DNA from 3 places in the Mesorhizobium sp. M1423 genome. Region 1 is predicted to be linked to each of the others. Evidence: predicted binding sites of a transcription regulator. Region 1 holds the regulator's gene; each other region holds the start of a gene.
What was found. The regulator PhoB, encoded in region 1, activates phosphate uptake and scavenging genes when phosphate is short. The targets are predictions, from matches to a motif close to TGTCATNNANCTGTCAT.
Positions count from the first base shown of each region.

Region 2: NKG95_RS03955 (esterase-like activity of phytase family protein) is a predicted target of PhoB. The motif match lies at 1,569-1,585, and genes of this name have one in related genera.
Region 3: NKG95_RS31845 (LTA synthase family protein) is a predicted target of PhoB. The motif match lies at 1,823-1,839, and genes of this name have one in related genera.

Region 1 is NZ_JAMYKU010000001.1:457,652-460,930, reverse strand. Features, by position in the region: gene NKG95_RS02400 (ROK family protein) at 1-1,101, shown strand, start outside; gene phoB (phosphate regulon transcriptional regulator PhoB) at 1,111-1,800, opposite strand; gene phoU (phosphate signaling complex protein PhoU) at 1,817-2,524, opposite strand; gene pstB (phosphate ABC transporter ATP-binding protein PstB) at 2,557-3,279, opposite strand, start outside.
Region 2 is NZ_JAMYKU010000002.1:236,280-239,558, forward strand. Features, by position in the region: gene NKG95_RS03945 (sugar ABC transporter substrate-binding protein) at 1-407, opposite strand, end outside; gene NKG95_RS03950 (TIM barrel protein) at 449-1,438, opposite strand; gene NKG95_RS03955 (esterase-like activity of phytase family protein) at 1,686-3,164, shown strand.
Region 3 is NZ_JAMYKU010000042.1:21,145-24,423, forward strand. Features, by position in the region: gene fabG (3-oxoacyl-[acyl-carrier-protein] reductase) at 1-607, opposite strand, end outside; gene fabD (ACP S-malonyltransferase) at 668-1,633, opposite strand; gene NKG95_RS31845 (LTA synthase family protein) at 1,880-3,279, shown strand, end outside.

The DNA.
Region 1 (3,279 bases):
TCCGACCTGATACGGGAAGGCATCCTCGCCGAGAGCAAGGCAAGCGAACCCGTTTCGTTGAAACGCGGTCGTCCGCAGGTCGGCCTTGCCCTCAATCCGGAAGCGGCGGCGGTGCTGACCGTGGTGTTGTCGCTGAATTTCCTGTCGGCCGCCATCATCGACTATGCGGGGCAGGTGGTCGCCGAGGAACAGCGCCGGCTGGACACGCTGACCATGCCGCGCGACGAACTGATCCGCGAATGCATGGCCATCGTCCGGCGCCGGCTGGAGGATCCAGACCTTGACGTCCGCCGCGTCGCCCGCATCGCCTTGGCGATTCAGGGAATTACCGACTCCCCTGCACGCGCCATGCTGTGGTCGCCGATCACGCCGCAGACGGACATCGACTTTGCCGACATGCTGGAAGATGAATTCGGCATCCCGGCCACGGTGGAGAACGACTGCAATATGATGGCGGTGGCTTTGCGCTGGCGCGATCCGGATCGCTATCGCGACGACTTCATCGCCATCCTGCTTTCGCACGGAATCGGCATGGGGCTGGTGCTCAAGGGCGAGCTGTTCACCGGCACACACTCCTCGGGCGGCGAGTTTGGCCACATGATCCATCGTCCGGGCGGCGCACTCTGCCGTTGCGGGCGGCGCGGCTGCATCGAGGCCTATGCCGGCAATTACGCCATCTGGCGCAACGCCACGCAGATGAGCGAAGACAGCCAACCGGTCGCCGACGTCAGCGACGCCGACATGCGCGCGCTGGCGGTTCGGGCGCGCGAGAAGGACGGGCCGGAACGCGAAGCCTACCGCAAGGCCGGCGAAGCGCTGGGTTTCGGTCTCGGCTCGCTGTTCGCGCTGATCGATCCGGCACCGGTTGCGATGGTCGGCGCCAGTGCCGCCGCCTTCGATCTGATCGAGCCGGCCTTGCGCAAGGCCATCGCCCAGACCGCCGGCGGCCAGCATTCGGGCTCGATCTCCTTCGATACCGAGCCGAACGAATTGCCGCTGATCCGCGAAGGCTGTGCAATGCGGGCGTTAAGCTTCGTCGACCAGCAGATTTTCGCGCCGGGCGCGCAAATGAGGCCCGGCGTCAGAAAGAACGTAGCCTGACTGGGCGGGTCAATCTTCCCTGATCGCGTAGCCGGCACCGCGGATGGTGCGGATGACATCAGGCATGCGGCCGTTGTTGACGGCTTTGCGCAGCCGCCCGACATGCACGTCGACGGTGCGTTCGTCGATATAGATCGTCTCGCCCCAGACATTATCGAGTAACTGGCTGCGCGAGAAGACGCGGCCCGGATGCCGCATCATGAATTCGAGCAACCGGAATTCGGTCGGCCCGAGCCGGATCTCGGTCTTCTTGCGATACACCCTGTGCGATTCGCGATCGAGCACGATGTCGCCGACCTTCAGCACGCTGGACAGCACTTCCGGCTTGGCGCGGCGCAGCAGCGCCTTGACCCTGGCCATGAATTCCGGTGTCGAAAACGGTTTGACCAGATAGTCGTCGGCGCCGGTCGAAAGACCGCGTACCCGGTCGCTCTCCTCGCCGCGCGCGGTCAGCATGATGATCGGCAGCCGTTCGGTTTCGGGGCGCACCCGCAACCGGCGGCAGAGCTCGATGCCGGAAACCGCTGGTATCATCCAGTCGAGCACCAGAAGATCGGGCACATTCTCCTGCAAACGGATCTCGGCTTCGTCGCCGCGTGTCACCACCTCGACCTGGTAGCCTTCGGATTCGAGATTGTAGCGGAGCAGCACACCCAACGGCTCCTCGTCCTCCACCACCATTATGCGTGGTGCGATCATCGGCTGGGCACCCCCATCATGTCGCCGGTGCGGACATTGTCGTTTCGTCTTGCTTCGGACGATTGACCGGCAATTGCTCGCCGGTCAGCACATAATACGCATTTTCGGCGATGTTGGTGACATGGTCGCCGATCCGCTCCAGATTCTTGGCGCAGAACAGCAGATGCGTGCAAGCGGTGATGTTGCGCGGGTCTTCCATCATGTAGGTCAACAGCTCGCGGAACACCGACGTGTATTTGACGTCGATACGCTCGTCGGCGGCGCGCAGCTTGGCCAACGCGGCTGCATCGCCTGCAGCATACTCCTCGATGACGCCCTGCACCTGGATGAGCACCAGCTGCGCCATCGCATCGATGGAATGCGATAGGTCGCGCGGCGTGACGCTGAGGCCGACCGCGCTCACACGCTTGGCGATATTCTTGGCAAGGTCGCCGATGCGTTCGAGGTCGCCGGCCATGCGGATCGCCCCGACGACATGGCGCAGATCGTGGGCCATCGGCTGGCGCTTGGCGATCAGGGTAATGGCGCGGTCGTCCAGTTCGCGTTGACGCGCATCCATGATGGCGTCGTCGGAGACGACGCGTTGCGCCAGCACGTTGTCGGAATTCAACAGGGCCTTGGTCGCCCCGCCGACCATCGAACCGGCGAGGTCGGCCATGTCGCGGATCAGCTTGCTGATCTGCTCGAGATCCTCGTCGAAAGAAGCGACTGTGTGTTCGCCCATGGTCCTGTCCTCATATGCGTGATCGGAACGGCTCAGCCGAAGCGGCCGGTGATGTAATCCTGCGTGCGCTTCTCGCGGGGCGACGTGAAGATCTTCTCGGTCCGGTCGAACTCTACCAGTTCACCCAGATACATGAAGGCGGTCTGGCGCGATACGCGCGCCGCCTGCTGCATGTTGTGGGTGACGATGACGATCGTGTAGTCGGCTTGCAATTCGTCGATCAGTTCCTCGATCTTGGCGGTCGACAGCGGGTCGAGTGCCGAAGCCGGCTCATCGAGCAGAATGACTTCCGGCTTCACCGCCACGGTGCGGGCAATACAAAGCCGCTGCTGCTGGCCGCCTGACAGGCTCAAGCCGCTGGCGTTGAGCTTGTCCTTGACCTCGCCCCACAGCGCGGCCCGCTTCAACGCTTGTTCGACGCGGCCGTCCATTTCGGACTTGCCGAGATTCTCATAAAGCCTGACGCCGAAGGCGATGTTCTCGTAGATCGACATCGGGAACGGCGTCGGCTTCTGGAACACCATGCCGATCTTGGTCCTCAGGAGATTGAGATCCTGCGAGCGGTCGAGAATGTTCTTGCCGTCGAGCAGCACCTGGCCCTCGGCTGTCTGCTTCGGGTAGAGTTCGTAGATGCGGTTGAACACACGCAGCAGCGTCGATTTCCCGCAGCCCGAAGGGCCGATGAAGGCAGTGACGCTGCGCTCGGGCAGCGACAAGGTGATGTCCTTCAACGCCTTGCTCTGGCCGTAGTAGAA
Region 2 (3,279 bases), on a different contig from region 1:
GCCTTGGCCTGTTCCATGATCGGCTGCAAGTTGGAGTCGGTCTGCGGTGAAACGAGCAGCACGTTGTAGCCTTGCGTGACCAGGCCTTCGGCGATAGTGAGCTGGCCGAGTTGGTCGCCCTCGCTCTGCGCCGCCTGGTAGACGACGGGCACGCCGATGCGGTCGCCGAACGACTTGTAGCCCTCGCCCAGCGAGCGCCAGTATTCGTTGGTCAGCGTCTTGGAGACCGCACCCGCCTTGGTGCCCTCGGGCAGCTTGGGGAAAGCCCCGAACTTGGCCTCGAGCTGCGACCAGTCGACGCGATCCTTCTCGGTGTCGGAATTGAGCGGCGCGAGGTCCGCGGATAACACCGAGCCGATGGACAGCGCCATCAGGGCAGCGGTAGCGGTGACGAGCAGAAATTTCATGGTCTTTCCTCCCTTGTTGAAAAACGGTGATGGCGCCGGCCTCAGCTGTCCGGCCCGAGCATGGCTTCCTGGATGATGGCCTGCGACGCGATCGCGTCCTGACGGTCGACGGCGGCTGACAGGCGGTTGTCGCCGTCCAGCCGATCGACGACGCGCAGCATGCGCTTGACGGTGGCGATGTTGACTTCGCATTCGTGGACGGGATCGAGCCCGGTCATGTCGGGGAACGTGTCGAAGTAGATGGCCCCGGCATAGCCGTCGCGGCGGATCTGCCTGAGCAGCTCGATCGTCTGCAGCGTGTGCACGGCACCGACCATCAGGCCGTCGTCGCGCTTGGCGTAGCCGTCGTTGAGGTGCACGCCGAGCAGCTTGCTGTGCCGTGCTATGAGGGCGGCAGCGAAAGCCGGCTGCTCGTCGGCATAGAGCACGTGAGCGAAATCGAGCGTCACGCCGAGATTGGGCAGGCCGATCTCGCGGATCGCCAGCAATGTCGTCGCCGCATCGGGCATCAGGCTGTAGGAGCGCGGCTCGTTGGGTTTGTATTCAAGGCTAATCTGGCAGCCCGGATCATGCGCCGCTACTTCACGAATGCCATCGATTTCGTGTTGCCAGAGTGTTGCGTAGTCAGCCTGGAAGGCGTAGTCGAAGCCATCCTGCCCGAGCCACAATGTCATCAGGCTGGCGCCGGCCTCGCGCGCGGCGTCGATGCCGGCCTTGGTCAGGTCGATGGCCTCGCGGCGAACGGAAGGATCCGGATTGGTGAAGGCGCCGAGCTTGAAGGCCGGATTAGAGTAGTAGCGCATGGCGAAGCCATTGATGGAAAGCCTGAGATTGCCGAGTTTGCGTGCCATTTCCGCAGGTTTTTCATCGACATGGTCGGGGAAGTTGAGGTCGAGATCGGTCAATTCCGCAACCTTCGCCGCACGCGCCGCCATTTGCAGCATGGACGGTTTACCAACAAGATCAGGCCACTCGGCCTGTGGCCGCGAGGCAAAGGAATTGAGGCGGGTAGCGAAACGACAGACTGTCATCGGTGACCTTTCATTGTCATAACTTCACATAAGAATGATTATTTGTAAAGTTGTTAATTGCTCTCGGTGGCGACGGATTCGCCATGCCCGGGCTAGTTGCGACCACATGAGGCCCAGGCAAGCGCAGCACTGTCACGCAAGTATCATGTTCGCGTCCTAGATCGCTTCTCCGAAGGCTTTCGCGGCATTCTCGATGCGACGCGGCGCTTTTTCAGATCCCGGCTGTTTTGTCACAAAGAGGATTTCCATGAAAAACCTGCACCGAAACGCGTCCCTCGCAGTCGCGCTGGCGATGTTCACCGCCTTGACTCCGGCCTTGGCTGAAAACGCAGCGACCGTCGGCGGCGTCAGCTTCGTCAACAAGGGCCTGGTCGGTGTCGGTCGCATCCCGGCCAGCCAAAGGGACAAGTTCGGCGAGACGTTTGGCTCCGGCTCGGGCATGGCGATCGACGCTGCCGGCTGGACGCATGGCGCCGATGGCTATAAGGGCTCGCTGTGGCTGCTGCCGGATCGTGGCTACAATGTCGTCGGCACCACCGATTACCGTCCGCGCATCAACACGATTGCCCTCGAGTTCGCCCCGATCGCGCCGGGTGCAGTGCCAGCCGCCGGCCAGGAACAGTCGGGCCTCAAGGCAACGCTAGCCGACACCATGCTTTTGACCGACGACAAGGGCATCGATGCAACCGGCCTAGATCCGCTCAACGGCGTGCGCGCAGCGACCGACGACATGCCGATCCTGCCCGAAGCCAACGGCAAGCTCGCGCTCGATAACGAGGCGATCGTGCGGCTGCCCGACGGCACCATGTTCATCTCGGACGAATATGGTCCGAACATCTACCACTTCTCCGCCGGTGGGCGTCTGATGTCGGCAACGCAGCCGCCGGCGGCGCTTGTCCCGATGCGTCATGGAACGCCGAACTTCGCGTCCAACAATCCAGGACCGGGCGCGGCAGACCCAGATCCGAAGGATCCCGAAACCGGCCGTCAGAACAACCAGGGCCTCGAAGGCATGGCACTGACGCCGGACGGCAAGTTCCTGATCGCTGTGCTGCAATCGGCCGCCAGACAGGATGGCGGCGATTCCGCTTCGACGCGCCAGAACACGCGCGCGCTGGTCTACGATGCCTCGGATCCGGCCCAACTCAAGCTTGCGCATGAATATGTCGTGCCGCTGCCGGTGTTCACCGATGCCAAGGGCAAGACCAAGATTGCCGCGCAGAGCGAAATCGTGGCTCTGTCGGACAAGACCTTCCTGATGCTGGCGCGCGACAGCGGCAACGGCCAGGGGGTGAAGGGCGACACCTCGCTCCATCGCGAGATCAGCGTCGTCGATGTGTCGGCGGCAACCGACATCGCCGGCACCGAGTTCGACAAGGACACGCCGGTTGCGCCCAAAGGTGAGCTCGATCCCTCGGTGACGCCAGCCAAGCTGACGCCGTTCATCGACATCAACGACAAGACCGAGCTCGGCCGCTTCGGGCTGCACAATGGCGCGCCCAATGACCGCAACAACCTTTCGGAGAAATGGGAGGCGATGTCGGTGGTAAGCGTCCTCGACCCAACACGGCCCGACGACTATTTCCTGTTCGTCGCCAACGACAATGACTTTCTCACCCAGGACGGCTTCCAGGTCGGCGCGGCCTACAAGGCCGAAGATGGCGCCGACGTCGACACGATGTTCCTGGTCTATCAGGTCACGCTTCCAGGCCTCGCCGGGAAGTAGCGACACCCCCAGGCAGGCGTACGCGCCGAACGCGTCCGCCTGCCTGGCACGATCGAACGGTCGGGCCCTTCAGTTGCGGCTCGCCGGCACAAGGATTGTGTTCTAGTGGGTTTGC
Region 3 (3,279 bases), on a different contig from region 1:
CCATGATCGCCTCTTTCTGCTTGTCGTTGAGCTTGTCGGTCATCGCCGATTCGATGAAGCCCGGGGCGACGCAGTTGACGGTTATATTGCGGGTGGCGATCTCCTGCGCCAGCGATTTGGAAAAGCCGATCATACCGGCTTTGGAGGCGCAATAATTGGCCTGGCCGGGATTGCCGGTGACGCCGACCACTGAAGTGATGTTGATGATGCGGCCATGGCGGCGCCGCATCATCGGATGGGTAAGCTCGCGGGTCAGCCGGAACACGGCGGTCAAGTTGACCTCGATCACGCTATCCCAGTCGGCATCAGCCATGCGTACGAACAACCCGTCCTTCGTGATGCCGGCATTGTTGACGAGGATGTCGACGCCTTCGAGATCGGCCTCCGCCTTCTGGCCAAGCGCCTTGACCTCGTCGCGATTGGAAAGATTGGCCGGAAACAGCTTGACCCGGTCGCCCAGTTCGGCGGCCAGCGCCTCCAGTTTCTCGATACGCGTGCCGTGCAGGCCGACGATGGCGCCCTGGCCATGCAGCACGCGGGCGATCGCCTCGCCGATGCCCCCCGATGCGCCGGTGACGAGCGCCTTGCGGCCGGTCAATTCGAACATTTTTGTCTCCTGATCTGAGCGAACAGCCTTCGCACGGAGCGGGGTCAAATCGCCAGTTGATTATGCAAGCGCCGCCAGCGCCGCCTCGACATCCGCCGCGGATCCGATTGCACTGGTGGCAATATCGCGGTTAATGCGCCGCGCCAGCCCCGACAGAACCTTGCCGGCGCCTACTTCATATAGCGTCGCAACGCCATTCGCGCCGAACCACTCCACCGTTTCGCGCCAGCGCACGCGCCCGATCACCTGTTCGACGAGGCGGCGGGCGATCTCGTCGGGATCGCTCGTCGGGGTCACCGTAACATTGGAGACCAGCGGCACGGCCGGTGCACTCTTCGTCACGGCGGCCAGTGCCTCCCGCATGATCTCGGCCGCCGGCTTCATCAATGCCGAATGGAAGGGCGCCGAAACCTGCAGCATGAGCGCCCGCTTGGCGCCCTTCTCCGTGCATAGCTTCGCCGCCAGTTCGACCGCCGACCTGGCGCCGGAGATTACCAGCTGGCCGCCGCCATTATCATTGGCGATCTGGCAAACCAAGGCTTGCGCGGGATCTTTGGCCGCGCCTTGGGCAGCCTCTGCGCAGGCGGCTTCGACGTCGGCTTGTTCCAGCCCGATGATCGCCGCCATGGCGCCCTCGCCGGCCGGTACCGCCGCCTGCATGGCGTTACCCCGGATGCGCAACAGTCGGGCGGCGTCGGCGACCGAAACGAAACCGGCGGCCGCAAGTGCCGAATATTCGCCAAGCGAGTGGCCGGCGACATAGGTGACCTTGCCTTTCAGGGAGAAGCCGCGCGCCTCCAACGCCCGGATTGCGGCAAGCGACACCGCCATCAGCGCCGGCTGGGCATTGGCGGTCAGCGTCAGCGTCTCTTCCGGGCCTTCCCAGATAAGCTTCGATAGATTTTCGCCGAGCGCATCATCGACTTCCTCGAAGATCCGCCGCGATTCAACAAAGGTATCGGCAAGGTCCTTGCCCATGCCGACAGCCTGGCTGCCCTGCCCCGGAAAGGTGAATGCGATGGCCATCGGCGGCTCCCAGCTGCTGGTTCTCGTTGCCTGTGACGCAAGGCGTGCGGCCAAGTCAAGTCCAACCTTGACCGCGCAACGTCGGCCGAGTGCCTGTTTCGGCAGGCTTTTTGGCGATCACTCATGATGAAAACCGCTCACGATTTGTTTGCTGGCTCTTCTTATTTCCGCCACAGGCGCTAGCTTTGCGTGACAGTTCGATGACAGTCGAGTGACGCTTTTGTTGCGGGCCGGGGAACTATCGCAGTGGCAAAGACCAGGAAGAGCGCAGCCGAGGCCGCGCCACAGTTTCTCGAAGGCGATCCGGCCACCGGCTATCTGCCAGGGCGCAAATGGCCTGTCATCCGCTATGGCTTCATCAGCCTGTTGGCCGCGGCCATCCTGGTGTTCGCTATCGAATTGATCGTGCGCGGCAACTTTGCCGGCACCATCGACTTCTTTCTGCAGCCCTTCAAACCCGGCTGGACCACAATCATCATTTTTGCGTTGATCCTCATAGGGCTCGACGCCGTGCTCGGCCGCAGCCATCAGAGCCTGATGATCCTCGCGCCGCTGACGTTGTCGCTGGCGTTCGTCGGCCACCAGAAGTCGCTCTATCTCGGCGATCCGCTCTATCCGACCGATTTCCTCTATTCTCGGCAGATCGTGGCGCTGATGCCGCTCCTGGTACGCGATCGCCCGGGAACCGCCATTGCCCTGGCGATCGGCGTCGGCGGCGGGCTGTCGCTTCTCGTCTATGGCTGGCGGCTATGGCGCCGCCGCGTTCCGGCGCTCAGCCACAAGGGCCGCCTTGCCCGACTGACGCTGACAGTGCCGCTGATCGCCTTCTTCGTCTCCATCATGGACTATGCCACTTTCTCATGGACGCGCGACCGGCTGCAGATCATCCCGATCATGTGGGACCAGAAGGAAAACTATGCCTCGAACGGTTTTGCGCTCGCATTCGCGCTGAACGTCCCGATGGCCCATGTCTCGGCGCCGCCCGGCTATTCCGGCAAGGCGATCGAAGCGATCGGCAAACCGCAGGTGACGGCCTCGGTACCCGCCGAGAAGCCCGACATCATCGTCGTCATGAGCGAATCCTTCTGGGATCCGACCAAGCTGCCCGGCGTCACCATCACGCCCGACCCTATCCCCAATGTGCGGGCACTGCGCACGGGCTACATGTTCTCGCCCGAATTCGGCGGCATGACGGCCAACATCGAGTTCGAGGCCCTGACCGGCTTTTCCAACGCCTTCCTGCCGGCGGGCAGTATTCCCTACCAGCAATATGTGCGGACACCGACCCCGTCGCTGGCGACCTTCCTGAAAAGTCAGGGCTACCGGGCGCGCGCCATCCATCCCGGCACCAACTGGTTCTGGAACCGGGGAGCCGTCTATGCCGATTTCGGCTTCAACGACTTCAAATCCGAGGAGACGTTGCCGCCCATGCAAAAACGCGGACCGCTCGCGTCGGACGCAGCGATGACCGACGAGATCATCCACGAGGCCGATACCAGCGCCGAGCCGGTCTTCTTTTTCGCCGTCAGCCTGCAGAACCACGGGCCGTATGAGCCCTATCGCTATAACAATCCGACCCATAAGGTGCAGGCGCCGATCAGCCAATGGGCACGTGAATCGCTGTTGAGCTACGCCGAAGGCTCTTC